Regions from separate parts of the Rouxiella sp. S1S-2 genome, predicted to be linked through region 1. Evidence: predicted binding sites of a transcription regulator. Region 1 holds the regulator's gene; each other region holds the start of a gene.
What was found. Region 1 encodes Fur, which represses iron uptake genes when iron is present. Its sites were predicted from a motif close to ATAATAATGAGAACNACTATCAA; they were not measured.
Positions count from the first base shown of each region.

Region 2: a site for Fur is predicted at 2,123-2,145, ahead of fepD (Fe(3+)-siderophore ABC transporter permease). Genes of this name have one in related genera too.
Region 3: a site for Fur is predicted at 4,390-4,412, ahead of exbB (tol-pal system-associated acyl-CoA thioesterase). Genes of this name have one in related genera too.
Region 4: a site for Fur is predicted at 5,256-5,278, ahead of GA565_RS13585 (TonB-dependent siderophore receptor). Genes of this name have one in related genera too.

Region 1 is NZ_WFKL01000001.1:4,192,224-4,200,002, forward strand. Features, by position in the region: gene pgm (phosphoglucomutase (alpha-D-glucose-1,6-bisphosphate-dependent)) at 1-171, opposite strand, end outside; gene seqA (replication initiation negative regulator SeqA) at 195-731, opposite strand; gene ybfF (esterase) at 967-1,737, shown strand; gene ybfE (LexA regulated protein) at 2,019-2,300, shown strand; gene fldA (flavodoxin FldA) at 2,596-3,123, shown strand; gene fur (ferric iron uptake transcriptional regulator) at 3,365-3,811, shown strand; gene glnS (glutamine--tRNA ligase) at 3,968-5,638, opposite strand; gene nagE (PTS N-acetyl glucosamine transporter subunit IIABC) at 5,818-7,770, opposite strand.
Region 2 is NZ_WFKL01000001.1:663,820-671,598, reverse strand. Features, by position in the region: gene GA565_RS03165 (LysM peptidoglycan-binding domain-containing protein) at 1-497, opposite strand, end outside; gene entS (enterobactin transporter EntS) at 737-2,005, opposite strand; gene fepD (Fe(3+)-siderophore ABC transporter permease) at 2,219-3,235, shown strand; gene fepG (iron-enterobactin ABC transporter permease) at 3,232-4,263, shown strand; gene GA565_RS03145 (ATP-binding cassette domain-containing protein) at 4,263-5,066, shown strand; gene GA565_RS03140 (hypothetical protein) at 5,249-7,033, shown strand; gene GA565_RS03135 (enterobactin synthase subunit F) at 7,133-7,779, opposite strand, start outside.
Region 3 is NZ_WFKL01000001.1:896,320-904,098, reverse strand. Features, by position in the region: gene GA565_RS04255 (NADPH-dependent FMN reductase) at 1-510, opposite strand, end outside; gene GA565_RS04250 (helix-turn-helix transcriptional regulator) at 622-1,419, shown strand; gene GA565_RS04245 (cold-shock protein) at 1,406-1,885, opposite strand; gene alkB (DNA oxidative demethylase AlkB) at 2,064-2,717, opposite strand; gene exbD (TonB system transport protein ExbD) at 2,835-3,266, opposite strand; gene exbB (tol-pal system-associated acyl-CoA thioesterase) at 3,274-4,257, opposite strand; gene metC (cystathionine beta-lyase) at 4,561-5,748, shown strand; gene GA565_RS04220 (DedA family protein) at 5,930-6,592, shown strand; gene GA565_RS04215 (AraC family transcriptional regulator) at 6,627-7,556, opposite strand.
Region 4 is NZ_WFKL01000001.1:2,925,535-2,933,313, reverse strand. Features, by position in the region: gene GA565_RS13610 (glyoxylate/hydroxypyruvate reductase A) at 1-630, shown strand, start outside; gene GA565_RS13605 (M20 aminoacylase family protein) at 680-1,831, shown strand; gene gabT (4-aminobutyrate--2-oxoglutarate transaminase) at 2,130-3,446, shown strand; gene GA565_RS13595 (Lrp/AsnC family transcriptional regulator) at 3,646-4,152, shown strand; gene GA565_RS13590 (gamma-glutamylcyclotransferase) at 4,420-5,109, shown strand; gene GA565_RS13585 (TonB-dependent siderophore receptor) at 5,296-7,554, shown strand.

The DNA.
Region 1 (7,779 bases):
GTTGAAGCTGTGGCGTCCGGCGCTACCGCGATGGCCAGAGGTGCCAAATTTTACCGCATGGGCGCTGTTGGCCGAGTCTGGCTGCAGCACATAGTACTGCGACGTAAGTTGTGCAACGTTAATCAAATCGCTTTGCTGAGCAGGTTGCCCTGCACGGGGGTTGTTAGCCACTGGCATTTCTCCCTAATGCTTTTTTAAAGAGTGCCGCAAACTTTATCGGTCAGTTCGGCTGGGAACTGCATCAACTGCATGATGTGTTCGATCATGCTGCGTTTACGGCCTGTGTTGGTATTGGTAATGACCCAATAAGGTGTACCGGGTACATGCTTTGGCTTGGTATGAATACCGTTTTGCAGCAACGTTTGCTGGTCGCCGGCAAAATATGTGCGAGTACGTCCACGTAAAGTATCAGTCGCAACCGCAAATTCTTTAGGATCAAGCGTATATAAGGTCGTCAGAATTAACATAAAACGGTTCACCGCTTTAGTTTGTTCGGCATACTCATCAGACAGCATGAGTTCACGAACGGCACGCACGCGATCGCGCGGTGTATTAGCGGCTACCGCGGTTTTTTCTGCGGGCGCTGCGCTGGCTGCGGCGGGAGCCTGCACTTCCTGGCCGGCAGAGAATTTCAGCATCCGCCGCAAAATGTCTGATGCACTCTCACCGATATGCTGCGTATGGCTCGCGATATAGCGGTAAAGCTCTTCATCAACCTCAATCGTTTTCATCTTTATCCAGTACTGTTTTTCTACTTAATTTATTCAAAGGATTATACAAATTAAACTGCGCAAACAAAAAGGCGAATTCACCTTAATATTCAAAAAGCAGACAAAACCTCATATCCAACTCTTACCCGGCGCGTGCATTGCTTTATCCCACTCAGGTATCTGAAAGAAAATCTTCCGTGACTCATGATAACCTAATGAGATCCTTACCAGTAATAAATGTCTAACGGACCCTGCGATGAAATTACATTATCGACTGCAACAATCTGAATCTTCTGACACTTCGGCATTGCCTGTTCTGCTTATTCACGGCCTGTTCGGTACGCTGGATAATCTGGGCGTGCTGGCACGTGACCTGAGACAACAGCATAGTGTGCTTCAGGTGGATTTGCGTAATCACGGACTCTCGGACCGCGCCGATGTTATGACCTACCGCGCCATGGCCGAAGATTTACTCGACACGCTTGACGATGTGGGCATCGATAAAGCGCTGGTGATTGGCCACTCTATGGGCGCCAAGGCCGCGATGGCACTGACGGCGGTCGCACCTGACAGAGTTGAAAAGCTGGTCGCTATTGACATGGCCCCGGTTGACTATGCCACGCGCCGTCACGACGAGATTTTTGCCGCACTTAACGCCGTTAGCGCGGCAGGCATTAAAGACCGCACGTCGGCCGCTCAGTGTATGCAGGCCTTTATAAAGGAAGACGGCGTTGCCCAGTTTCTGTTGAAGTCGTTTCAACAGGGCGAATGGCGCTTCAACGTGGCGGTATTGTTAAAGGAATATGCCAATATTATTGGCTGGGCCGACGTACCTGCCTGGCCGCATCCGGCGCTGTTTATTCGCGGCGGACTGTCTAATTACATACAAGACAGTTACCGCGACGCCATTATGCGCCAGTTTCCGCAGGCCAGAGCACACGTTGTCGCGGGCAGCGGACACTGGGTGCATGCCGAGAAGCCGGACGCGGTGCTGCGCGCCATTCATCGCTTCATTGATGAACAATGAATGCGCAACGCTAACTAAAATTTACCTCTACCGCGCGCAACTGTTCAAAAAAACCGCTAATCATAATAACTTAGCGTGTAATTAGGGGCAGTTAGGCGTTGTGGAGGGATATACGCTAGGGTATGATTGCGCGCTGTAATTTTGCCCCTGCGGCGGGTCGGTTATCTCCCGCGTTTGAGGTAAATTGGGTTAGGGTTTATTAGCCCGAAATGTGTTAACCACTTCATCTGAAAAGGGCCTGGCCGCTTTTCGATGTAACTTCCCTAGTTGTACCGCTACCTATGGCAAAAGAACAACTGGATCGCACGACGCTTGATCTGTTCGCAGACGATCGCCGTCCGGGACGTCCAAAAACAAATCCGCTTTCTCGCGATGAACAGCTTAGGATTAACAAGCGTAATCAGCTTCGCCGTGACAAAAACAACGGTTTACGTCGCGTTGAGCTGAAAATTAATGCCGAAGCCGTGGATGCGCTTAATAAGCTGGCGGAACAGCAAAATATCAGTCGCAGCGAGCTGATTGAGCAGATGCTGCTGTCTCATCTGAACAATCAGGAAAGTTAGTCATCGTTTGTGATGCGGGCGGGTAACCCTAGCGGTTATCCGCCGTTGCGTTTCTCCGTCTTTCCGCAAGTGCAAGAACACACAAAGGCGATAACGCTCGCCTGAAATGCCCGTTAGACTGTAGGGCATTAGAATTAGGGTCGTATTAAAACCGTGCTGCATTAATCAGAGTTGGGATGAGAATATGTTCTCAGCCCGTCGAGTTTGCTATTATCTTGCGCAAACTGAATCGCATGCCGCGGACGAAAAAGCAGACTCGATGAGTCTATTGAAGAACAAGAGGTTAGATAAGCTTATGGCAGTAGTAGGTATCTTCTTTGGTTCCGACACCGGAAACACCGAAAACATCGCAAAAATGATCCAGAAGCAGTTGGGTAAAGATGTTGCTGACGTGCAGGACATCGCCAAAAGCAGCAAAGAAGATCTGGAAAAATACGATATTCTGCTGCTTGGCATCCCAACCTGGTACTACGGTGAAGCACAGTGTGACTGGGACGACTTTTTCCCAACGCTGGAAGAGATAGATTTTGAAGGCAAGCTGGTTGCGCTGTTTGGCTGTGGCGATCAGGAAGATTACGCCGAGTACTTCTGTGACGCGATGGGCACCGTTCGCGATATTATCGAACCACGCGGCGCCGTGATTGTTGGCCACTGGTCAACCGAAGGTTACGGTTACGAAGCGTCTAAAGGCATGGCGGATGATACTCACTTCATCGGTCTGGCCATCGACGAAGACCGTCAACCTGAGCTGACAAACGAACGTGTCGACGCTTGGGTTAAGCAAATTAGCGAAGAATTAAGCCTTTCAGAGATAATCGGCTAATCCCACACAAAGGCTAAGGCCCTGAATCGTTGAGGTTAAACGCGAAAGGGCCAAACTATCACTGAAATTAACAATTTAACGTCTACAAAATTGTAACTTTCAGCTGTATCAAGGTACACTTACATTATCTGTTTTTATCGTTTTGGCTTTTTTATCGCCCGTTTGAAGGGTGCGAACGATGTTTGTGAACAGCCCACCGTTTTCATTAACGTGATTAGCATAGTGACAGGACTAAATCCGCATGACTGACAACAACACCGCACTGAAGAAAGCCGGCTTAAAAGTCACGCTTCCGCGCCTGAAAATCCTGGAAGTGTTGCAAGCTCCGGCAGGTCATCACGTCAGTGCGGAAGATTTGTACAAAGAACTGATTGATATGGGCGAAGAGATTGGTCTTGCCACGGTTTACCGTGTTTTGAACCAGTTTGACGACGCCGGCATTGTTACCCGTCACAATTTTGAAGGCGGCAAGTCAGTATTTGAACTGACTCAGCAACATCACCACGACCATTTGATCTGCCTCGACTGCGGCCGCGTTATTGAGTTCCGTGACGAGTATATCGAAGGCCGTCAACGTGAGATTGCCAAGGCACACGGTATTAAACTCACCAACCACAGTCTTTATCTTTACGGCCATTGCGAACTTGGCAACTGCATCGAAGATGAAACTCTGCATGGTAAAGGCTGATATTTTGCCCCAGCGCTGTCGCTGAGGAACAAAAGAGTATTCGCCTATAAAATGACCGCTGAAAAGCGGTTTTTTTATGCCTGGAATTTGATGCGGAAGAGTTGGGGATTAGCGTAGATCCCCCACTCCTGGAGCCGGGGATCTCACGCTTATTGATCAGACGACTGGCTTACTTTCCCAGTTGTCACGCAGCCCGACGGTGCGGTTAAACACCAGGTGCTCGGCACTGGAGTAAGTGCTGTCGGCGCAGAAATACCCTTCACGCTCAAACTGCAGACTCACTGCGGCCTGTGCGTTTGCCATGCTCGGTTCAACAAACCCGTGGGCAATCACCAGAGACTCTGGATTGATAGTGGTCAGAAAGTCTTCTGCCTGAGCCGGGTTAGCGACGCTGAACAGGCGGTCATACAAGCGGAACTCGGCCGGTTTACCTTCGCTCGCAGACACCCAGTGGATCACGCCTTTGACTTTACGGCCGTCGGCAGGGTCTTTACTCAGGGTATCAATGTCATAGCTACAGAAAATAGTGGTGATATTGCCTTCGGCATCTTTCTCGATGCGTTCGGCTTTAATCACGTACGCATTGCGCAAACGCACTTCTTTCCCCAGAACCAGACGCTTGTACTGCTTGTTGGCTTCTTCGCGGAAATCAGCCTGATCGATGAAGATTTCAGCGGTAAATGGCACATCACGCGAGCCCATTTCTGGCTTGCTCGGATGATTTGGCATTTTTACCCACTGAACGGCATCACCGGTAAAGTTCTCAATAATCACTTTAACCGGATTGATCACCGCCATCGCACGCGGCGCGTTTTCGTTGAGGTCGTCACGAATGCAGGACTCCAGCGCGGCCATTTCAACGTTGTTATCCTGCTTGGTCACGCCGATACGACGACAGAACTCGCGAATTGACGCCGAGGTATAACCGCGACGACGCAGGCCGGATACCGTTGGCATACGCGGGTCATCCCAACCTTCTACAATCTTGTCGGTCACCAGCAGGCTCAGCTTGCGCTTGGACATGATGGAATATTCAAGATTCAGGCGTGAGAACTCGTACTGACGCGGATGACAGGCGATGCTGATGTTGTCGAGCACCCAGTCATACAGACGGCGGTTGTCCTGGAACTCCAGCGTACACAGCGAGTGAGTGATCCCTTCCAGCGCATCGGAAATGCAGTGGGTGAAATCGTACATCGGATAGATGCACCACTTAGTGCCGGTCTGATGGTGGTCGGCAAACTTGATGCGATACAGCACCGGATCACGCATCACGAAGAATGGCGACGCCATGTCAATTTTTGCGCGCAAGCACGCGGTGCCCTCGGCAAACTCGCCGTTGCGCATTTTGGCAAACAGGTCGAGGTTCTCTTGCACAGTGCGATCGCGGAACGGGCTATTTTTACCCGGCGCCGTCAGGTTACCGCGATATTCGCGGATCTGATCCGGAGACAGTTCGTCAACGTAGGCCAGGCCTTTTTCAATCAGCTCAACCGCATAGTGGTGCAGTTGATCAAAATAGTCGGAAGAGTAATGAACCTCACCGCTCCACTCGAAACCAAGCCACTGAACGTCTTTTTTAATAGACTCGACGAATTCGATATCTTCTTTCACCGGGTTGGTATCATCAAAACGCAGGTTGCATTGGCCCTGGTAGTCTTGCGCGATGCCAAAGTTCAGGCAGATCGATTTTGCGTGGCCAATGTGCAAATAACCATTTGGCTCAGGCGGGAAACGGGTCACGACAGAAGCGTGTTTTCCCGATGCCAGATCTTCATCAATAATCTGACGGATAAAATTTGTTGGGCGGGCTTCAGCCTCACTCATTGTTCATTTCCTCTACGCGAACGAAAGCTCGAAAGACTAACCGCATATGTTCCAACAAGCCACGCTGGGAAACAACCCTTATGTGCCAAATTTGAATTTTATAATAAAAAAACGGGAAGAGATTGCTCCCTTCCCGCCGCGGCGCTTAACTCACGCCGATATTTTTTAACAATATGACGTTATTTGGACTGGATCTCGTACAGCTTGCTTTCGCCCGCGACCACAGTCTCTCCCGCCAACAGCGCAATGCCTGCGTAATCTTCCATGTTACTGACTACAACCGGGCTTATCATTGAACGCGCATTGCCGTTCAGATAGTCCAGGTCTAGCTCCAGTACCGGCTGACCCACGCTCACCGTTGCACCCTCTTCAACCAGACGGGTAAAGCCTTGACCGTTAAGTGCGACGGTATCGAGTCCGATATGCACCACAACTTCAGCTCCGGATTCGGTTTCCAGACAGAAGGCGTGGTTAGTATTAAAGAATTTAACGATAACGCCGTTTGCCGGAGCAACCACCGTTTTACTCGTCGGGCGAATCGCTAAACCTTCACCTACCGCACCGCTGGCAAAGGCTTCATCAGGCACCTCAGACAAGGCAACAACTTCACCGGTAATCGGCGATATCAACGTTTCAACCACAACCTTTGGCGTATTGGGTACAGCCTGAGGTTTAACGTCTGCCACTGGCGCAGCCGTTGGCGCTGCGGTTGCTGCCGCTATTGGGCCGGTCGCAATCACCGTACGCATTGCAGCAGCAATGCTTTCGGCACGGGTACCGACAATGACCTGTACAGTTTGTTTATTCAGACGGATAACGCCAGACGCCCCCAGACGTTTTGCCAGCACGTCGTTAACCTGTGCAGAGTCTTTAACGTTGAGTCGCAGACGCGTGATACACGCATCGATGCCTTTGAGATTATCAGACCCTCCCAGCGCGCTGACATAGCTTAACGCGAGTTGGCTCATCCCTTCTTCCGTATTGCTGTTGGTGTCCTGAGTGCCCGTCTCTGCAACATCGTCTTCACGTCCCGGCGTTTTCAGATTGAACATGCGAATAATCACAGTGAACAACACGAAGTAGATGATGAAGAAAATCACCCCCATCACCAGCAACATCCATACGTTTTTGCTCGCCGCCGGCAGGTTGTACATCAACGCATAGTCGATTGCGCCCGCCGAGAAGGAAAACCCAGCGTGGATGCCAAGCGCCGTTGCGATGTACAGGCTTATCCCGGTCAACACGGCGTGGATTAGATACAGCAACGGAGCCAGGAACATGAACAGGAATTCAAGGGGCTCGGTAACACCGGTCAGAAACGCAGTCAGTGCCACCGACATCAGCATACCGCCGACCAATGGACGACGCTCTTTAGGGGCAGCGAAGTACATAGCAAACGCCGCGCCCGGCAAGCCAAACATCATGATCGGGAAGAAGCCGGACATAAACATCCCTGCGGTGCCGTCACCCGCATAGAAACGGTTGATGTCGCCGTGGAACACTGCGCCTGCCGCGTTGGTGAAGTCACCAATCTGGAACCATGCAATGGTGTTAAGAACCTGATGCAGACCCGTAGGGATAAGCAAACGGTTAACGAAGCCGAAGATGCCTGCACCGAATGCGCCAGCGCCCACGATCCACTCGCCACCGGCGCGGATAGCATCCTGAACAGGCGGCCATACGTAACCAAAGATAGCGGCCAGAATCAGACAGAAAAATCCGGTTGCGATAGGAACAAAACGTCTGCCGCCGAAGAAACTGAGGAAGTCAGGCAGTTTGATATCAGACCAGCGGTTGTAAACCATACCGCCAACCAGACCGGTGATAATGCCCGCCAACACACCCATATTTATCGCTGGGTTGATGGTAATCATCGCCTTAGTCAGAATGAAATAACCAATACCGCCTGCCAGGGCTGCAGCACCGGCACTGTCTTTTGACCAGCTTGATGCCACACCAATGGCGAAGATCAATGCGAGGTTATCGAAAACACCGCCACCGGCCTGTGCGATGAACGGCATATTGAGAAGGTCAGGCTGACCGAAACGCAGCAGGAGTGCGGCGACCGGCAGTACGGCTATCGGCAGCTGAAGCGCTCTGCCTAAACGCTGAAAGAATCCAAGTATATTCAATTTTTCCCC
Region 2 (7,779 bases), 3.5 Mb from region 1:
TTTTTATTGTCCAATTTATCCGATAACCCATGGATCCCTTGTTCAAGGTCTTTGAAGCTTTTCTCATATTGGTCAGCAAGTTTGAATGTCTGCTCTGAAATAGCCTGAGTGAACTCCTGCACTTTTTGGGGGGTTACCAGCAAATCGAGTTCGTGATCCTGCAGATCGCTGACATCGTGTCCTTCACACTGTGCAATGACGAATTTGATAAACGTATCTTTTTCACAGGCAGTTTTCTCTAGCCAAGAGAAGTCTAAAGAGGCCGCACTGCTCGTACCCAGCTGCTCTTTATCCGTATCCCGAACGACTTGCAGGAAAAGCGCACGCGTGCCCTGATTCCATTCTGGGCTTTGTAAACTTTCCAACTGATCGAGCACCCGGCCGTGTTCGGCATAATTAAGGCCAGAGCCCTCATCAAAGCTCTCGATGCCTGGGCTATTAAAGCTACAATACCCTGATGCCGAAGGATTATTGTTAATTGGGTTATTGATGTGCATTTCATTCCTTGAATACATTGGGCAGAAGTCCCAGGAATGAAAAATATGCAGTGAAAATTTTTTCCTCCCAGGCCTGATAGAACCCCTAGCGTAAAACTAATAACGCCGCCACATTATCGGTTTTAGTGACTTCCTATTGGATTTAGACAAATTCACGAAAAGTAGGCAGGAGAGAAGAAGTGGAAACTCAAAGCAAGCGCCAACCTAAGCTGGCGCAGTGAAACACGTTCAAGCGCGGCTTAACGCTCCTTTACTGTCTTGATGGGTTGTGAGGCCGACTCTACTTCGCCGTTACCTACCTGTCGTAGCGCCCCGAGGGAAAAGGCCAGCACCACGCCCACGATGGCAGCGCCCAGACCAAAACTCGCCGAGCTAGTGACAGGCAGCATCACCGACCCCATCGCGCCCAGCAGTAATGCTCCCAACGCATCGCCCGTCACGTTTTGCGCGGTCCACAGCCCGTTGACTCGGCCTAAATAGGCGTCCGGCGTCAGACGCTGAATTAGCCCGTACTGCAACAGTGAGTTAATGGCGCTGAGATAGCCAAAAATCGCCAAACACAACAGCGCCATGCCATACCACGGCATCAGACTAAATAGCCCGACGGCAATGAAGGCGAAGAGGGCGGTCATCAGCATCATCCTGCCGGGCCGAGCTACGCCCGCTACCCGGCCGCTGGTGAATGCGCCCATTGCCGCGCCGAGGGGAACCGCCGCATACATCAAACCGAGCCTGGAGGCATCTACCTGCCAAACGCCCGCCAGCGCCGGATAGAGCACACGCACGGCGCTGGCCATGGTGAGCAAGGCACCTATCAGCGCGACCATACCGATGATTTTATTTTCAAATAAAAAGCGGAATCCGCTGACCAAGGCGCGCAGCGGATGCTCACGAGGCTGCGGCGGCGGTGATAGTTGCGGTAAACGCAGCAATGGCACCAACGTCAGTAACGTCCCCAGCGCCGCCAGTGCGTAATTCCACACTACGCCGCCGCTGGCAATGATTATCCCCCCAACCGCAGGAGAAAGAATCGAACCAAAGCGCACGGTCAGCATGCTTAACGCACCGGCCTGAACCAGATTTTCACGCCCGACCAAGGTGGGCGTTGCAGCCAGCAGCGCCGTCACGCCCACCGCGCCAAAAAAACCGTCCCATACGGACAAGAAATAGATAACCGTGAGCGACGGCGACGGCAGCGCCGCATTAATGCACAGGCCAATAAAGCCCAGACCGCAGGTTGAGCGCGCAAACAGGATAAGCCGGCGGCGCTCGTAGCGGTCGGCCATCACGCCGCCCATGATCAATCCAACAAACATACCGCTTGCAGCCAGTGTCACTGCCAGCCCCACCAGCAGGGGGGAGCCTGTCAGTGCCTGAATTTGTACCGGCAGTGCAATACCCAACAGCCCAAGTGCCAAAATCGAGATAAAGCGGGCAAAAAACACCGAGCGAAAGGCCGGGTGGGTTTTGAGTAAACTAAAGTTAAGTAAAATCGAGGGTTTATCCATTACAAAATAAGATCCAAAAGTCACTGGGGTGTCGGCCAGACGGCCGGCGGTGGAAAGCTGCAGTGGTTACTGCAACCTTTCAATGAGTCATGCTACCATATACAAATACAAGCGATAACGATAATAAATATCATTACCATTACTTAATGAGTTAGCTTCGATGGACCGTTTCGATTGACTGTATCGATGAGAAAGGCTGCTATGTCTCGGCTTATGATGTCTACTGCCCTCCCGCCCGTTCCACGCCAACTGAGTGGAATGCTGCTCGCCATATTGCTGCTACTGGTTATGGTGGCGCTCAGCCTTTCAGTGGGTGAAAAATCAATCCCGCTCGACAAGGTGATACAGGCGTTAAAGGGCCAATGCTCCAGCGCCGACTGCGTGATTATTCTTGATGCTCGCCTACCCCGTACGCTGGCCGGCATTCTTGCGGGCGTGGCGCTTGGCCTGTCGGGCGCGCTGATGCAGATTTTGACCCGCAACCCGCTGGCCGACCCCGGCATTCTTGGCGTCAACGCCGGTGCAGGTTTTGCAGTCGTTGTCGGTATCGCCTTTTTTGGTGCGACACACATCGAACAATTTTTGTGGTACGCCTTTGGCGGTGCGCTGGTGGCGACCCTGCTGGTGGCGATAATCGGCGCACTGGGGCGGGGAAGGATCAACCCCATTCGCCTGACGCTGGCCGGTGTGGCGCTGGGTGCCGTGCTTGAAGGCATGTCTTCGGGTATCGCTTTGCTTAATCCCCAGGCTTTAGATCAATTGCGCTTCTGGCAAGCAGGTTCACTGGATATTCGCAGCATGTCGGTGATTCGCACCGTGGCGTTACCGATAATTTTTGCCAGCGTGTTAACCCTTTTCATGGGCCGAGCGCTGAACAATTTGACCATGGGCAGCGAACTGGCTACCGCACTGGGTACCCGGATTGCCCTGACGCAGCTCTGCGGGTTGCTGGCGATTACGCTGCTGTGCGGCAGCGCCACGGCGGCGGTGGGTCCGATTGGTTTTGTGGGATTGATGATGCCGCACATCGCACGACGCCTTTCTCGATCCAATCCACGCTGGATGCTGCCTTGGACGCTGGTACTCACCCCTTCGCTGCTGCTGGCCGCCGACCTGATTGGCCGCCTGCTGGTGGTGGGTGAAATGCGGGTTTCGGTGGTCACTGCCATTATCGGTGCGCCGGTATTGATTTGGCTGGTTCGCCGTCATCGGGGGCTGAGTCGAGGATGAGCAGCAATCATACTGCCGGTCAGTTGTGCGCGAGCACTAAAAAATCTCGCAGGCTGCGACCCATGTTGACTGCGGCAGGACTGCTGCTGTGCTGTGCCGCGCTGGCGGTTTATGCACTCGGTAGCGGCACGCTTGCTCTCAGCGCGCATCAGGTGATTGACGCCCTGCGCGGTGAAGGTCCAAAAAATCTCTCGGTCATCGTGACCCAGTGGCGTTTGCCACGCGTGGCGATAGCGCTGATTGTGGGCGCAGCGCTGGGAATAAGCGGCGCTATTTTTCAATCTTTAATGCGCAATCCGTTGGGCAGCCCCGACGTGATTGGTTTTAATACCGGTGCCTACAGCGGCGTGCTGGTGGTGATTGTGCTGTTTAACGGCAGCATTAATCAGATAACCGCCGGGGCGATGGCCGGAGGGATTATCACCGGTCTGCTGGTTTACTGGCTGGCGTGGCGCAGAGGGGTTGAGACATTCAGGCTGATTATTGTCGGCATCGCCGTTCGTGCTCTGCTGATTGGCTTTAATACCTGGTTAATTATTAATGCCTCCCTCGAGTCAGCGCTGACTGCCGGACTGTGGAGCGCTGGTTCACTGAACGGCATGACCTGGCTTAAAAGCCTGCCGGCTGTCGGCGTTATCGTGCTCGCCATGCTGCTGGCGCAGGGGATGTGCAAAAGAATGCGCCTGCTCGAAATGGGCGATGACACCGCCAACGCACTGGGCGTACCGGTTGAGCGCTCGCGCCTGCTGCTGCTGCTCAGCGGCGTGTCGCTTACCGCTGCCGCTACCGCCATTGCGGGTCCGATATCGTTTATCGCGCTGGTTGCACCACAAATTTCCCGCCGCCTGTGTGCCAATCAAACTCAGCCGCTATTCTTGGCGGCATTAACCGGCGCTCTGCTGCTGTTGGTCGCCGACGTGGTGGCCCAACGCGTGTTCCTGCCTTATCAATTACCCGTTGGGGTGCTGACGGTCAGTATTGGTGGCATCTATCTGATTGGGTTATTAATTCGAGAGTCCAGACGCTAATGAACACTGAACCGTTTTCCCCGTTACGGGCCGAGAATCTCACCCTTGGCTATGAAAAAAAGGTGGTGGCGAGCGACCTGTCAGTGTCGATCCCCGAAGGCAAGCTGACGGTGATTATTGGTCCCAACGCCTGCGGAAAATCCACCCTGCTGCGCACCCTCAGTCGCCTGATGCAACCGCAGGCGGGCGCGGTGTGGCTAAATGGCAAAGCCATCAGTGAGGTGCCGACCAAAGAGGTGGCCAAACAGCTTGGCTTGTTGCCGCAAAGCTCGACTGCGCCTGGGGATATTAGCGTCGCCGACCTCGTGGCGCGCGGGCGTTATCCGCATCAAACGCTGTTCAGCCGCTGGCGCAGCGAAGACACGCAGGCCGTGGACGATGCCATGCGGGCAACGGGTGTTTTCGAGCTGGCAGACAGTCTGGTCGATACGCTTTCCGGTGGGCAGCGTCAGCGCGTGTGGATAGCCATGGTGCTGGCGCAGCAAACGCCGTTGCTGCTGCTTGATGAGCCAACAACCTGGCTGGATATCGCCCATCAGATTGATTTGATGGAATTAATGTGCCGGTTAAATAAACAGAATGACCGCACGTTAGTGGTGGTTCTGCACGACCTTAACCACGCCTGCCGCTATGCAGGCCATCTGATTGCTATGAAAGACGGTAAAATTCTGGCTCAGGGTGCACCGGCGGATATTGTGACGTCTGAGCTTATTGAACAGGTGTTTGGCCTACGTTGTCACATCATTGACTGCCCAATTTCCCATACCCCGCTTATTATTCCCCTGGGGCATCGGGACTCATAAAGGCATTGTTATTGCCATATTATAAAGAGATTCTTAACTTTATTAATATGCAGATTTTTCTTATTAGAGAATAGGGCATTCGGTATCTGCTGGTGGCTTATCTCAATGTAATCATATTTAGATTAATGTAAAGTTATGTGAATGGATATTTAGTTGACATAACTTTAACGAGGATTATTTAAATGAAACTTAAAACCTTGGCATTGATCATTTCGGCCTTTTTTATCAGTAATAGCTACGCCGTACAACATATTAACAGCGAGCAATATCAGAAACTTTTACCTAAAGATGAAAGTGGACAAGTTAATTATGATCTGAAATTAGCGGATAAAATTGATGTTCAGTATCACTGCGACCTTAAAAGTGAAAACGGTGAGTTAGTCCTTGACCGAAATAATTGTGAAAAAACCCCATTCAATATTGATTGGAAGAAAAACTATCCTGATACTGTTAAATTAAACTTATACAAAGACCCAAGTAATAAAACGATTGAAGAACATAAATTGTGGGCCATGGCTTTTGCACAGGCATATGTTAGCAGCATGGTAGAAATGCAGTATGGCTTAAATAAAAAAGACGGTACTTTTGACTTATCACAGCCTTTTGGAACGGGCGAATCGTTTGGCGAGTACTTTGCGCGTAACTTAGGGCCTAACTATTATCTTTCTAAAGGATTACAAGAGAGCTCTTTAGGTAAAGATATTCCTGAGTTACAGGACGACGGCGTTTTGCAGGTTGAATATAAAATAGGTACAGATCTTAGCGCTTGGGGCGGTCTAAAAGGCTCAGGTGAGGGTGGTTTCCCATTAGTGTTTACAAAATTGGACCCTCTAAAGGTTCTTCACTCTAAACACGGCGTAGCGCGTAATATCGTGGGTTCAGCACTGACCAGCAGCTATTACAACGGGATGGCGTTGGGGATTACCAGCGGTTCTATCAAAGCCTACGACCAGGCGACCGCAGACTCGTTAAGCATCAACAAGATGAATAAGTTTTTGCAACAGGCTAAAAGCAGAGATGGTTTAGCTATTGTGATGAGCTTTATGTATAACCGTGGCGCGTATGCGGCCAGAGATCAGGTACTTAAAAATAACGAAGTATTTGAACATTGCGCAAGCGTGGTTGATAAGTTGGCGAGCGACGTTACCTGCTTTAATCAGGCAAATGACCCAGGCTCAAGATATATGCGTCAAATTCCAGACGTCAATCATACACTTTTGGCAGCCGCTGCTGATGAGTCCACCAGTTATGATGTAGAATTGACCCGCGATGATATTTCGAACTATCTTGATCTAATTCAACGCTATGGTTTCTACAGCAAAGAAGATATTGATAAAGCAAAAGCGCCAGTATTAGCCAAGTTTGATCAAATTGCTGCCAAGCAGGTTATTTCTTATCGTCACGATTTTGGTAAAATACTGGAAGTGATGATGGTGAATTTACCGATTGCTGAATTTGCAGAAAAAGCACCTATTGATATGAGTAAAAAATCAACGTTAACTAACGTCGGGAAAATGGTATTTCTTAGCGTAACGGGCGTCGACAATTACTACAGCTGGCTAAATCCTGGACAAACTGTTCCTGTCGATGCAAACAGCAAAATTACCCAATTATATCTCGCGGGTGGAAAAGCCACTGATATTGCCTGTGCAGGCGTGGTTCAGTCGGAGCTTGCCGCAGCAACAGCCGAAAAGCCTGTTCATTTGTCGTTAAGTTTGTCTGGTGGCCAGTGCCAGGTTGATAGCAACTACGTCAAACCTGATGATAAAGTTCAGCCAGTCAAAGATCTCAAAAAATGCAGCAGCTATCCCGAATGGAACGCCGACAGTGATTATAACCCACCTGCAAAAGTCGTTTTAAATAAAACCATTTATAATCTGAAATGGGGCACTGTACACGATCAAAATAATCCTTCCGCCAATGATTGGAAAGGCGGCATGTGGGAAAACAAAGGGACTTGTAACTAATCAGTGCTAAGTGACTGAAGTATGAAAAATGCCGTGATATATATCGCGGCATTTTTTTTATACCCATCAGCGTCTTTTTCTTTCTAACTACGCATAATTTTATAAAGCGCGTAATATTCGGTTAAGCATCGGCCCCAATATTTTAAACGACACCGGTGAAACGATATCAACGTGCGCACAGTCCAATTCGTGAACCTGAAGAGAATCCACATAATGTGACCAGGTCTGCTGCACGTCCATTCCCTCCTGCAGGGTGCGGCGTGCAACAAACAGCGTGGCTTCGCCGTTAAAACGTGCAGTGTGGGTGGCCGACAACAGCCGCACCGAATCGGCATAGTTGGCTTCGATTTTGTCGAACATCGAATTTTTGTCGCCCTCGTCTGTCGGGTCCAGCGCCCCTTCTGAAACCGCGATAAATTGCTGGCGTTCGCGCTGGATCTCTTTAAGCACGTTGTCGTCGAGCATCACGTCCCAGCTTTGCGTTTCTGGCGGATAGGTATCCAACAGCCCGAGGAACGCCACCTCCTCCCCTCTGGCCTGCAAACGGGCCGCAATGCCCTGCGCCAGGGTGCCGCCCAGCGAGTAACCGATAAAATGGTACGGCCCGTGGGGCTGAACGCTTAACACAGTTTGTAAATGTGCATCGCACACCTGACTCATATTTTGACTCGTGCACAGAGGTCCATCTGGATGCGGTGACTGAATGCCAACTACCGACCACTGCTGGTCAATGTAGCGCGGCAACA
Region 3 (7,779 bases), 3.3 Mb from region 1:
AACAAAGAGGCGGGTGGACTCATCGGTCAACCGCCCTTCACTGACCTTTTGTCCGACGAAAGTAATGACGACTTCAGGCAAGGGATCGAGTTTGCACAACATAGACGCTAGGGTTTCACGCAGTTGATACTGCGCTCTTACGCCACCCAGCGCGCCGGGCGAAAGGGTAACGAACATCACCGGCTTACCGACCATGCTGCTGGTAAAGGCCGGGCGCGATAGCCAGTCAAGGGCATTTTTCAGCACGCCCGGAAGACCATGGTTAAATTCCGGTACAACAATCAAAACGGCGTCGGCGTTGGCGACTAAGTCACGCGCCTGATGCACGTCGGCGGGACCCACCGGCAAATCGAGATCCTGGTTATAAAAAGGCAGTGCTCCAATCTCCAGACTGGCAAATTCGGCACCTTTGGGCAGCATTTCAACCAGCGAATTCAATACAATCTTGCTGTAAGAATCGTTACGCAGGCTACCTGCCATGCCGACAATACGCAGTGATTTAGTCATCATATTTCCTCATTTAAATGGCGCTCAGTTCAGTGAGCGGCGAATAAATGGCATTATGACAATATTAATGATAAAAACATTCGCGTAACTGACAACTCGCTTTGAGGTTATGCCATGTCGCTCTTAATCCCTCTTGAAGCCAGGCGTTTTAGTCATTCCGCTGGTACGCAGGTCGCCGAACATCGTCATCCGCAGGGGCAACTCACCTTCGTGACGCAGGGAACGTCGTCAATAACGACCCGTGACGGATGGTGGCTGGCGCCGCCGGGGCGCGCGGTGTGGGTGATGCCCGATGTCGCGCATACTGCCTCCTACAGCGAACTCTCGAACGTGATCCAGCTGCTGATTGCGCCGCAGCTTTGCGCGACCCTGCCAAAAGCGTGCCTGACGCTGCATGTTTCAGATTTACTTCGCGAACTGGCGATCGAAGCGCTGACCTTTGCCACACCCGGGCGAAATAATGCCGATATTCCGGCTATCTGCCAGCTGATCGTCCACCAGCTCGGTGCGGCGTCTTCCGGCATCTCGCTGTTTATTTCCAAGGGAAAGGATCGCCGCCTGCGCCAGATAACCGGCCTGTTGCAGCAAGATCCGGGGAGTCGTTATTCGCTTGAACAGGTCGCAGAAATTGCGGCCTGCAGCCCGCGCACGCTGGCGCGTTTGTTTCAGGCCGAAACCGGGATGACGTTTACTCGCTGGCGAGACCATCTACGGGTAGTGAGCGCCGTAGACCGACTGTCGAGAGGGCAAAATCTTACGCAGGTGGCGCTGGAGTTGGGCTATCAAAGCGCCAATGCTTTTTCGACCATGTTTACGCGGCTCTTGGGCGAGCCGCCTGGACGTTATATGCGCAGCCTGATGAGGGCTGATTCGGCTGTTAGCGCGGGTCAGACAGGAATTACAGTGCCTTGAGAATTTTTACCGTAGCGTCGACGTCAATTTCGTCTTCAGAAAAAACATAGCTGGTATTCTGGAAAGTGGTTACCAGCAGTTTTTTCATGGTTCGCGTTTCGGCTTTGGTCTCTTCGTCTTTCGGCTTAATGCGGTTCATCAACAGACCAACGGACAGCACGGCGTTCTCTTTATCGATTTTTGAGTCCGCAGGCACTTCTTCGCTGTAGGCCAGGAAGGACTTGATGCTGGTGATTTTGATGCGCTCGCCGGCAATGTGAATATGCTTGCTCTCGGGTGCCACTTTCACCGCAAAAGCCGACAGGCCTTTGTTATTGGTGGTGGGCTCAAAGGTCACCACGGCATCTTTTTTGATCAAATCAGGGTTGGCGACTTTAATCACATGGAAATAACGGTTATCACCGTTTTCATCTTTGATAAAGCCAAAACCTTTATCTTCAAACCAGGTTGTGATTACACCGTTCATCGCTCTTACCGCCTAATAAATTCGTTCAAAAAATGCCTGTTCACGCCCGACGTCTACGCTAAACGTGGGGGTAAATCAGTGAAGTCGCCTAGTTTAATGCACATTGCATGCGAAGTCCTGCGCTTTCCTGTTCTTTATAGCCCTCAAAAGAGGCCGTTTAAGAACGTCCTGTAGACGCTTAATGCGCCTTACGAAACGTCAGATTAAAGCGGTACTGGCCGGTTAACGAATGTTCACCCGTTTTCAGAGGCAAAATACCGTGGTAGCGCAGGCGCGCAGGCCCTCCCCACACCACAATGTCGCCGTGGGTCAAATTGACGCGCTGAGTTTTATCGCTGCGCTCCAGCCCGCCAAACTGAAACACGGCAGGCAGCCCGAGGGAAATCGATACAATCGGCTGTCCGAAATCCTCTTCGTCTTTATCCTGATGCAGCGACATTTTGGCACCAACCTGGTAGCGGTTAATCAGGCAGGCATCGGGCATGAAATCATCGAAACCAGCTTCGCGTGCGGCATGAATGGCCAAGGTGCGAAACAAATCCGGCATAGCAGGCCACTGCCTTTGGGTTTCAGGCGAAGTAGACTGGTAGCGATACCCCTGCTGGTCGGTCACCCACCCCAGGTCACCACAGTTGGTCATCGCCACCGACATTGCATAACCGCCAGGCGTAGCGCGATACTGAAAAGGCACCTGAATGGCAATATTGTCGATAGCCTTAAGCAGTTCACGGCAGTCGGCCAGCGCAGCACCGCGCAGCACCACGGCGCCGGGGCACAAGTCCTCACGCCAGCTTGGGTGAAAATCCGGGTGATCGAAAAGATCGAGTGTCATGTGTCCTCCTGCCAGTCAAACCAACATTAAGTATAACAGCCCCTGCCGATCTCAATAAAAAAGCCCGAGACAATGGAATGTCTCAGGCTTTTTAACGTGGTGATAACGGTGTGTCGTTTACTTGGCCGCTGCGCCGTTTTTCTCTTCGCCCACCAGACCGACTTTCAGGTAACCGGCGGTACGCAGGTTATCCATCACGCTCATGATAGTGGCGTAATCCACCGTTTTATCGGCGCGGAAGAAAATAGTGGTCTGCTTATCACCCTGGGTGAGCTGGCTCAGCATCGCGCCCAAGCTCGCCGCGGTGACCGGGTCGTCACCGAGGAACATCTGGTTGTCCGCTTTCACCGACAGGAACACCGGCTTAGGTGGGCGAGGCTGTGACTGGGCGGTAGAAGCCGGCAAATTAACCCGCACGTCTACCGTTGCCAAAGGCGCTGCCACCATAAAGATGATCAGCAGCACCAGCATAACGTCGATAAACGGCGTGACGTTAATGTCATGCATTTCGCCGCTTTCATCGAGGTCGTCGTTCAAACGAATTGCCATGATTGACTTACCCTACGCGTAACTTATGACCCGCCTGGGCGCGCGGTGCTTCATCGGCACTGGCTGCCAAATCCAGATCGCGACCCTGCAAGAGCAGAATCTGTGCCGCTACGTCGCCAACCTGATGACGGTATGACGCAATAGTACGGGCGAAAATATTGTAGATAACCACCGCAGGTATTGCCGCAATCAGACCCACCGCTGTCGCTAACAGGGCTTCGGCGATACCCGGTGCCACAACGGCCAGATTGGTCGTTTGCGTTTGGGCAATGCCGATGAAGCTGTTCATGATGCCCCATACCGTGCCGAACAGGCCGACAAACGGTGAGATAGCCCCGATGGTGGCCAGAATACCGTTACCACGCCCCATATGACGACCGGCAGCGCTTACGCGACGCTCAAGGCGGAAACCTGTCCTGTCTTTAATACCGCCGTTGTCGCTAGAACCCGCCGACAATTCAAGTTCGTTTTCGGCATCGCGCAGCATCTGGCTGCTGATGCTGTTGGCGGAGAAGCTTTCAGCCTGTTCCAGCGCCTCTTTCAGCGAGCGAACCGGCAGCAGTGAAGAAAGCTCACGGCGCAGGCGACGTTTGCCTGTGAACACTTCGGCACCTTTACTGAACAGTAAGGTCCAGGTCACGACAGAGGCTAGCAGCAGGCCAATCATGACAATTTTTACCACGATGTCGGCGTGCTGATACATGCCCAATACGGACAGGTCTTTTGGAATGATTGGCGTTTGCGAAGACTGAGCTGCGCCGTTGTCGGCACCGTTAGTGCTCTGCAGCACGGGTGCTGCGCTACCGTCTGTTGCGGTTGGCGCCGCTGCTGAAGGTTCGACAGATGCAGACGAAGTCTGCGAAGGCGCAACTGCGTTGGACGCATTGGAAGCAGGCGCTGCCCACGCGCTGCCGCTTAATCCAGCAATCAGCACCCATGAAGTCATTACAGTACCGATTCTTGCTGTACCACTTTTACGCGTACTCATCATCTGTTTTACGTCCGTCAAAAATGACACCGCTTTGTTCATCTTAATGCGACACGTTTGCACGTAGCGCCTCCAGCCATAATCATTTATTGAAAATATTAATAGCGGCAAATCATAGCAAAAAAAAAGCCACAAGTGATAGTAGTTCTCATTATTATTTACATTACGCATAAGACTAAAAAATCATCCAGGGGTGAAATATGAAACTTTCTCACACATGCTGCCAAATGACTGACCCAGGCGAGATGGCATGTTAACGTAATAAAAAGCGCCAAATGGCCCAGTTAACAAGGTGAAAGCGGTCTTATGACATCCAAGAAGATTGAAACAGCATTAATCAGCGCGGGAAGAGACAAAAAATTTACTCAGGGATCGGTTAATACTGTTATCCAGCGAGCGTCTTCACTGGTGTTTGAGTCCGTTGCAGAAAAAAAGTTCGCCACTGCCCATCGCGCCAACGGCGAATTGTTTTATGGCCGTCGCGGCACGTTAACCCATTTTTCGCTGCAGGAGGCGATGGTCGAGCTTGAAGGCGGCGCGGGCTGTGCGCTTTATCCCTGCGGTGCGGCGGCGGTGAGCAACGCCATCTTGGCATTTATAGAAACCGGTGACCACGTGCTGATGGCCAGCTCGTCCTACGAACCGACGCAGGATTTCTGCTCCAAAGTACTGACCCGCCTCGGCGTGAGTACGACTTATTATCCGGCCTCGATTGGCGCGAACATTGCCCGCATGATGCAGCCCAATACGCGCATCGTATTTCTTGAGTCCCCGGGGTCAATCACTATGGAGGTCCCTGATATTCCTGCTATCGTGCAGGCCGTGCGCGCGGTCTCGCCGGAAGTCATTATCATGATCGACAACACCTGGGCGGCAGGCATTTTGTTCAAGGCGCTGGAGTTTGATATTGATATTTCGATTCAGGCGGGCACCAAATACATTGTCGGCCACTCGGACGCGATGATTGGCACGGCGGTGTCTAACGCCCGCTGTTGGGAACAGCTGCGCGAGCAGTCTTATCTGATGGGGCAAATGGTTGACGCCGACACGGCCTATGTCGCCAGTCGAGGCTTGCGCACTATGGGCATTCGGCTCAAACAGCACGCAGAAAGCAGCCTGCGTATCGCGCAGTGGCTTGAAACACATCCCGACGTTGCCCGTGTGAATCACCCTGCGCTGCCCGGCAGTCAGGGGCATGAATTTTGGAAGCGCGATTTTACCGGCAGCTGTGGCCTGTTTTCCTTTATTCTGAAAAAGCGCCTGACCGACGGCCAGCTGGCCGAGTATCTCGACCACTTTGAGCATTTCAGCATGGCGTACTCCTGGGGCGGTTTCGAATCGCTGGTGTTAGCTAACCAGCCCGAAGAAATTCAGGCTATTCGACCCGGGGAGCAGGTTGATTTCACCGGAACGCTGGTTCGCGTACACATCGGGCTGGAGAACTGTGACGACCTGATTGACGATTTGAATTCGGCCTTTGCACGCATCGTCTGAGTGTAAGAAAATCATTGCGACAGGCCGCGCAAATCCTTACTTATCTGATAGGATTGTGTGCGGTTTTTGACCATAATATGTAAAATACTTATAAAGGTTGTTGGTACTATTTTTCTTTTCTCGTGACCTCTGGCAGTTGCCCGAAATTTCACGTTTTGCAGCACATCAGACAGGAAATACTATGGCGGTATTAACTCAGATTCTTCACGCACTCTGGCAACACGATTTTAGCGTTTTAGCCAATCCAAACGTTTTGTGGGTCGTCTACGCCGTTCTGTTTACCACGCTGTTTCTTGAAAACGGTCTGCTGCCCGCCTCTTTCCTTCCCGGTGACAGCCTGCTGCTGCTGACCGGCGCGCTGGTGTCAAAAGGGGTCATGAGCCTGGTACCGACGCTGATTATTTTAATCGTGGCCTCAAGCCTGGGTTGCTGGTTCAGTTATTTGCAGGGCCGATGGCTGGGTCATACTCGAATAGTGAAAGGTTGGCTGTTGCAGCTGCCGGCGAGCTATCACGAACGCGCTCATAATTTGTTTCTTAAACACGGCTTAGCCGCCCTTCTAGCCGGTCGTTTTCTGGCGTTTGTGCGAACACTACTGCCAACGATCGCCGGTATTTCAGGTCTTGATAATGCCCGATTTCAGCTGTTTAACTGGCTCAGCGCCGTGCTGTGGGTCGGGGTTATTGTCGGCATGGGCTATGCGCTGTGCCATATCCCTCTCGTTCAGCGCCATGAAGAAAAAGTCATGGCCGGGCTAATGATCCTGCCCGCCCTGCTGTTAGTGACCGGTCTGGTTGGCGCGGTGCTCGTGGTTTGGCGCAACCGCCGCAAGATAGCCTCTTAATTAAGAGTGCTTTCTTATCACGAGCGCTTTCTGATTAAGAGCCAAATACAGTTTCAGACAGACTCAGCGAATTGCCCTCACGCATACGGGCAATTTCGTCACTTGGGGTCACGCCGAAATAGCGTTTAAATTCCCGACTAAACTGCGATGCACTTTCATATCCGACGTTTAGGGCCGCGATACTGGCCTTCACTCCGTCATAAATCATCATCGTCCGCGCCTTGTGCAGCCGATAGTTTTTCAGATATTGCAGCGGCGACGTGCTGGTGACGGCCTTAAAGTTGTGGTGAAACGCGGAAACGCTCATATTGACATCGCTGGCCAACTGTTCAACGCTGAGCGGCTGGGCATACTGATTTTCAATTTTCCGCAGCGCTTTGGCTATCTGGCTAAAATGGGTATGACGGTTTACCAGCGCCTGCAGCGCGCCGCCGTTTTCGCTGGTAAGTATAAAGAACAAAATTTCACGGATAATTTGCGGGCCGAGCACTTTGGCGCGCAGCGGTTTATCCATCACGTCAAGCAAACGCTCGCTGGCGCAGAGAATATCTTCATCCAGCAGGCCGGAGGTAATCCCGGACGACTGATCGGGCTGGTGCGCAAACCCTTCATCCCCCATTTCCATGAGCAGGTCCTGCAGCATCACCGAATCAATACGGATAGAAACGCCTGTCACCGGGCGCTCGGGCGTGCCAAAAGTCTCACATTCAAACGGCAGAGGAACGGTAAGCATCAGATAGTTTTTGGGGTCATAAGAAAAGGTTTTATTGCCCAGATAACCCACCTTGCTGCCCTGAAATACAATCGTCAAACTCGGGTTGTACATGACAGGCTGGCGGGCGTGATAGCTTGAGTAACACATCAGCGTGGCCTGCGGCACGCTCGACTGAAATTTATTCGTACCTTCCGTCAGGCGCTCGACTTTTTTAGCCAACTCCGCGCACAGGCTCTCGACATCTTGCATTACTCATCTCCGAACAGAAACAAACTGGCAATGATTCTGCCATATTCGCCGATTTTTCTATACAGGATTGCAGGACTGGGCAAGGTTTAAACAGAAATGTGCATCTCAAATGCTCAACCATGCCGCTAAAGTGTGGGATTGGCAGCGCTGAAGTCACTTTTTAGATAAATAACTGAAAATGAATCATTAGCAAACTCAGCGAAATGGCTATTCGTTTACTAAA
Region 4 (7,779 bases), 1.3 Mb from region 1:
ACCTTTGCCACGCTGGCGCTGCATCGCGATATGCCGCTTTATCTTCAACAGCAGATGCGCGGCGAGTGGCGCAGGCATCCCGTGGCGAGTGCCAGTAAAAGGCGCGTTGGCGTGATGGGGCTGGGTGAGTTAGGACAAGCTACACTTAAGGCGCTGATAAATTTCGGCTTTGAATGCCACGGTTGGAGCCGCTCCGGCAATACGCCCCAAGGTGTGACGGGGTGGGCGGGTGTGGAGCAACTGCCAGCGTTTTTATCGCGCTGTGATATTCTCGTTTGCCTGTTGCCGCTTACGCCGCAAACCCGTGGCATGCTGAATGCTGCGCTGTTTGCCCAGCTCCCGGCGGGTGCCGCACTTATTCAAACCGGACGCGGTCAGCAACTGGTGGCCGAGGATCTGCTCGCGGCTCTCGACAGCGGTCAATTACGTGCCGCCGTGCTGGATGTTACCGACCCCGAGCCGCTACCGGCAGGTGACGCACTGTGGTCACATCCCGGCGTATGGATTACGCCACACATTGCCAGCCAGACACAGCCTGAAACGGCAGTCGGCGCACTGTTGGATAACGTACAGCGTTTTGAGCAAGGGCTGCCGATGCAGGGTGAGATTGATAAAACCAAGGGATATTGATATGAGCAATGTTGCCGTTGATGGCGATAGGTTACTGATTAATGAAGTGCTGACGCGCCTTATTACGCTGCGCCACGACCTGCACGCGCACCCTGAATTGGGGTTTAATGAGCATCGTACGGCGAAAGTGGTGGCTGCGTTTTTGCGTGAACTCGGCCTGGAGGTGCACGAGGGCGTCGGTAAAACCGGCGTGGTAGGCGTACTGCGCAAGGGCAGCAGCAATAAAAGTGTCGGACTGCGCGCCGACATGGACGCCCTGCCGATTATCGAGCAGGGGGCGCCGGAATACGTGAGTAAGCACCACGGCGTTATGCACGCCTGCGGCCACGACGGACACACCACTATGCTGCTCGGCGCGGCTTGGCTGCTGTCGAAAACCGCCGACTTTGACGGCACGGTAAACTTTATCTTCCAACCCGCGGAAGAGGGGCAGGCTGGGGCGAAGGCGATGATCGAAGACGGCCTGTTTACCCGCTTCCCGTGCGACACGGTTTTTGCCGTACACAACTGGCCGGAACTTGCGCGGGGCGTGGCACAAACCCGTGTGGGTCCAATAATGGCAGCGGCCGACAGGTTTGATATCCGCGTTTATGGCGGCGGTGGGCATGCCGCTCAGCCCCATCTTTCACCTGACACCATGCTGGCTACCAGTGAGCTGGTGGTTCAGCTTAATACTATTGTTTCACGCTGCATTGACCCTACCGATCCGGCACTGTTGACCGTGACGCAGGTACAGGGTGGTTTCTCGCACAACATGATCCCGGCCGAGGCGCGGATAGTGGGTACGGTGCGCAGTTTCGACCTTCGTGCGCAGGACATTATCGAAGCCAGCCTGCGTCGAATGTCAGAACACGTTCCCGCCGCACACGGTCTAGAAGCCGAGGTGAAATATCATCGTTACTACCCCGCAACGGTGAATACTCCAGCCGAGGCTGACGTCGCGCTACAGGCGGCAAAACGTGCTGGTCTTGAATCCGGCGTGGCCCCAAAACCAGCGCTGACCTCGGAAGATTTCTCATTTATGTTGCAGCAAAAACCGGGTGCTTATCTGTGGCTTGGTCAGGGTGACGGCAGGGCTAAACCGCTGGCACCGCTGCATCATCCCGCCTATGACTTCAATGACAGCATCATCCCGGACGGCGTGGCATGGTTCGCGAACGTCGTGCGGATCCAGCTGCCGGTTCCTAATTGGATGAATTAATATCTCGGCTAATGACTCGTTTGCCTCCCCATCCCCGCCTTCCCCCGCTGAAAAGTGAACTGAACCCCAAATGAGGATTAGAAAATCCAACATTCGGGGTTCAGTTCGTTTGGGGAAGGTTAGGCGGGGGAATGGCGTCTTCGAATAAACATTGAATGCTAAAGAAATAACTGCGTTACCAATGCCCCATTTCCGCATGATATTTTTTCTGAACCGGCATTACGGCACGAAATAAACCTGTGTATTGAGATACTGAATCAAATTCTGACAGCGCCCGAATTAATTGATGAGGTAAACCATGCACAATGTATTAAACACCCAATCTATCATTGAAGATGATATCGACTGGCTTGCGCTGCGTGAAGAGCACGTGCCGCGGGGCATCGTCACGGCACACACTCTGGTGGTAACGAAGGCTAAAGGGTCTGAGGTCTGGGGTGACGACGGTCGGCGTTATCTTGATTTTGTCGGTGGTATTGGGGTATTAAACGTTGGGCATAATCATCCTGAGGTGGTTAAAGCCGTGCAGCGTCAATTAGAAAATGTCTCACACGCCTGCTTTCAGGTGGTCGCTTACCCTCCTTATATCGAGTTGGCAAAACGACTAAATAAAGTGGTAGGGAAGGGCGAGCATTATAAATCTGTGCTGTTCACTTCCGGCGCCGAGGCGGTAGAAAATGCCATCAAAATTGCGCGTTCCTTTACTGATCGCTCCGGCGTTATCGTATTTGACGGTGCTTTTCACGGCAGAACCTTGTTAGGTTGTGCGCTTACCGGTATGAGTCAGCCTTATAAACAAAACTTTGGGCCTTTCCCCGGTGATATTTATCGCATTCCTTATCCGAATGCGTTTCACGGTATTACTCCCGAAGATTCGCTCAACGCATTGGATAAACTGTTTGCCACGCAAACCTTGCCCGACCGCGTGGCGGCAATCATGATTGAGCCGGTGCAGGGAGACGGTGGATTCTTGCCTGCGCCAAAAGCCTTTATGCAGGCACTGCGTGACTTAACCCACAAGCACGGCATTTTATTGATTTGCGATGAAGTGCAAACCGGCTTTGGTCGCACGGGGAAAATGTTTGGTTTTCAGCACTCTAACATCACCCCTGACCTGATTACCGTGGCCAAAAGCCTCGGCGGTGGGCTGCCTATTTCAGGCGTGGTGGGCAAAGCCGAAATCATGGACTCACCGACGCCGGGCGGCCTCGGTGGCACATATGGCGGTAACGCTTTGGCCTGTGCTGCGGCGCTTGCCGTACTCGATGTACTGGAAAACGAGCGCTTGCTCGAGCGTTCGGTAAAACTGGGTCAACAACTCGAGGCCAGACTGCGTCAGTTAGCGCAGAAGTATGCCTGCATCGGCGAAGTCCGCGGTGTGGGTTTTATGCAGGCGGTTGAAATTGTCGACTATGACACCGGTAAGCCAGACGCAGCCTTGACGGAAAAGATCCTCCACTGCGCCTGCGATGCTGGACTGTTGCTGATTAAATGCGGCCTGTATCGCAACACCATTCGCTTCCTTGCGCCGTTGGTCACCACCGATGCACAGTTGGAAGAGGCGATGCACATCTTTGATATTGCACTGGCACGTGGAACCGGCCGCCTTGACTGATTTTTTCTAACTATTTCAAAACTTTGATTAAATAATCGGCATTATAACTCTCTGTGTCTGGCTCTGGTATTGAGATATAAAATCATGATATACCCTAGTGTATTAATCATGGATTATATGTAATTTCAGGGTCGAATCAGACGCAGGGGGAAACCTGCTCTTTATTCTCGGTCGACGCTCAAGAAGACAGTGAGGTGCTATGAACGGCTTTTTAAAACTTGATCGCATCGACATCAATATACTGGTTCAGCTGCAGAAAGACGGTCGCATCAGTAACGTTAACCTGGCCGATACTGTGGGCCTGTCCCCAAGTCCTTGCCTGCAACGCGTGAAGCGCCTCGAAAGCGCGGGGTACATTACCGGCTATGAAGCGCACGTTAATCTGCCTAAAATCACCGACTCCGTTACCGTATTTACCGAAGTCACTTTACAGGGGCATCGTCGAGAAGAGTTCTTAAAGTTCGAGAACTGCATCCGCGAATATGATGAGCTTATCGAGTGCCATCTGATTACCGGTGGTTATGATTACCTGCTGCGTTTCATCACCCGCAGCATTGAACACTATCAGGAAGTCATAGAATCTTTACTTGATAAGAATATTGGTATCGACAAGTATTTTAGCTATATCGTTATCAAATCCCCAATAATCAAAAGCAGTGTTCCTCTGCGTACACTACTCACCCAGCAAATGCAAAACACCAATTAATCTCATCTTATTCTGATTACCCTCGGCCATAAAAAAGCGTCGAGGGCTTTTATTTCAACTTAATGTGCCTTTTTTTACACTTTTATGGTTTATTTTCATTTTGTGATCAAACTCATTCTTGATTGCTGAGTAAGAAACGAATATGGTTTATTAAATCAGCCTGATTTATGTATGGGCATAAAGAAATTTCCTATCTCGATAAATCCTCACTGAGGGAGAAGACGCTTAAAAAGTTATGGCAAGGTTAATGAGTGGAGGTGATGAATGGTGTTAACCCGAGATTTTCTGCGTAACGCAGACTGTAAAACAGCATTCGGCAGCATTGATGAGTCAATGTTATTGACCTCAGAACAGCGCTCGGCCTCGCTCGACTGTACCTTGGCGAGAAGACCGGACAATAGCCCAGTGTGGATATTCGGCTACGGTTCTTTGATGTGGAATCCTATCTTCGACTCCGAAGAGTCTTGTCCTGCCACCCTTAACGGTTTCCATCGCGCTTTTTGCCTACGTTTAACCGCGGGTCGAGGCACTCAGGCTCAGCCGGGTCGTATGCTGGCGTTGAAAGAGGGCGGCAGCACCACCGGCCTGGCATTCCGCCTGCCGGAAGAAAAATTGCGTGAAGACCTTGAGCTGTTGTGGAAGCGTGAGATGCTCACCGGCTGCTATAATCCAACCTGGTGCGACCTTGAACTGACGGACGGTAGAACGGTGACTGCGTTAGTGTTTATTATGAACCCGCTGCATCCGCTGTTTGAAGCCGACACTCGCTATCAGGTTATCGCGCCACTCATCGCTAAAGCCAGCGGCCCACTGGGCACGAATGCGCAATATCTTTTCTCGCTTGAACAAGAACTAAAAAATTACGGCATGCGGGATGACTGCATGAGCGAATTAGTCAACCAGGTAAGAGTTTTATTAGGCATTGATGCCCCGATGCCGGGTATTCAGCTTACCTGAGACCCCATTCTGTCAGGTAAAAAAAGCCTTTCTCTCGAGAAAGGCTTTTTTTTTACTTCATGAATTGAACTTTTACACAAAACTGTCAAACACCCGCGTTTCCTGGGGTTGTAATTGCAGTGCGCCTGCTCATAATGTGAATCGATCTAATAACCATTCTCATTATCTTTTCTTTCAGGGAAATCTATGCACGCGCAAAAATCGGCTAAGCGGGCGCTTTCGACGCCACAGAAGCTGTTGTCAGTCTCAATTTCAGCCGCTCTTGCATTGGTCAGTATGCCGTTGTTTGCCGCCGCGACTCCTGCCACCATGAATGCCGCCAACGGCGCCAGTTCAACTAGCGTGAAAAGCGGCGATACCATCACCGTCACCGCTGCACCCCAGCCTTTTAAATCGGGCGGCGATCAGTTAGTTCCTGCCTATCTTGACGGCGGTTTCGCCAACGGTGGACGTTTAGGATTTTTAGGTGAGCAGAGCGCGCAGAATGTGCCTTTCAGCGTGGTAAGTTTTACCTCTAAACTGATGCAGGACCAGCAGAGCCGTACTTTGGGCGACGTGCTGAGCAACGATGCCTCGGTGCAAACCGCCAATGGCTATGGCAACTATGCCGAGACCTTTGTTATTCGCGGCTTCCCGCTTGACGGCGATGACGTGTCCTACGGCGGGGTGTACGGCATTCTTCCCCGCCAGATAGTGCCGCTGGAGCTGGCCGACCGCGTCGAGCTACTCAAAGGATCGAGCGCCTTTATGAACGGCGTTCCTCCCGGTGGGACGGGCGTCGGTGGCAGTGTTAACGTTGAACCTAAACATGCAACCGATGCCCCGATTAACCGCGTTTCCCTCGATTATGGCTCATCTTCACAAACCGGCGGCTCGCTAGATTTGGGGCGTCGCTTCGGGGATAACAATCAGTTTGGCGTGCGCGTAAACATGGTGCATCGTGAAGGTGATACCGCCATCGATAATGAGAAAAAACGTCTAACCATGGGATCGATTGGCCTGGACTATCGCGGCGATCGATTCCGCACATCGTTTGATTTCGGCGTTACCAAGCAAACCATTCACGGCGGCCGCCCAGTGGTTTATCTCGGCTCCGCCACCGAAATTCCTTCTGCGCCAAAATCGACCAGTAACTACGGCCAGCAGTGGGCCTACACTGATATGACCAATGAGTTTGGCCTGTTGAAAGCCGAGTATGATCTCACTGATAACTGGACCGTTTATGCCGCCGGTGGGGCGAATCATGACCATGAAGACGGTATCTACAGCTCGCCGACGCTCACTGACAACAGTGGTGACTCATCGTCCAGCCGCATGACGGTGCCGTATCGATCCGACAGCGTCTCAGGTCAGGCCGGTATTCGCGGCAAGTTTGATACCGGCTTTATCAGCCACAGCGTTAACTTTGGCGTGAGCTCGCTTTATCGCAAAGTGCGCAGCGCCTACACGCTGAGCAGCAGCTCAATTATCAGCAATATCTATGACCCAGTTTCTGTAAATCAGCAACCGGGCACGCTGTATACCGGTGGTGATATGTCAGGTCCGGGTGTCACTAACCGCACGCGTTCCGAAGGTGTGATGCTTTCAGACACCCTTTCAATGCTCGATAATCGCCTGCAGTTGATCGCCGGTTTACGCCGTCAAAATGTGATGGTCATGAACTATGACTACACCGGCGCCGCCAGCTCAAGTTTCGACCAAACCAAAGTCACGCCAGCCTTTGGTCTGGTCGTGAAGCCGTGGGAGCATGTTTCGTTTTATGCCAACCATATTGAGGCGTTGCAGTCGGGTGAAACCGCTGGCACAACTTACAACAGCGTATTGGTGACTAACGGTGGCCAGGTTTCAGGCATTGAAACCTCCAAGCAAAACGAAGTGGGGGTTAAGGCAGATTTTGGTCGCATAGCCACCTCGCTGGCGTTCTTCGAGATAACCAAACCGGTCGGTATGTACACCAGCAATGGAAATAATACCTACACCTACGGTAACTATGGCGAAGTGCGCAACCGCGGCGTTGAATTGAATCTGTTCGGTGAACCGCTGCTGGGCGTTCGCGTCAACGGCAGTGCCACCTTTATGGACCCGGACATGACTAAAACGCAGGACGGCGCTTACAACGGCAACGACGCCGTGGGCGTTCCGCGCTATCAATGGGTGGTGGGAGGAGAATGGGACCTGCCGGGCATGAGCGGCCTAACGGCAACCGGCAAGGTTATCCGTACTGGACCACAGTATGCCAACGAAGAAAACACCCTGAAGGTAGACGCCTGGACGCGTCTTGACCTCGGTCTGCGCTACGTTATGCCGGTTAAAGACAGCACGCTAACCTGGCGTGCAACGCTAGAAAATGTCACTAACGAGAAATATTGGGCGTCGGCCACCGGGGGGTATCTGACTCAGGGCGACCCGCGTGAGTTCAAGCTTTCGGCGACTTACGATTTCTAATCACCCGTTCTGTCAACCTGCGGGGATATTTACCGCAGGTTATTTTCATTAAAGCCAAGCCTAAACGTTACGTCTGACTGTTATTTACGTATTGTATAAAAGCCTTATTTATTATTATTCGCTCATAACTATTTTATATACTCAATATGGCGTAACTCTTCTTGCTAACAAATCGATAGATCTTCACTCTTCTTTTAATGCGCGTCCACATGGTGCCTTATTTAA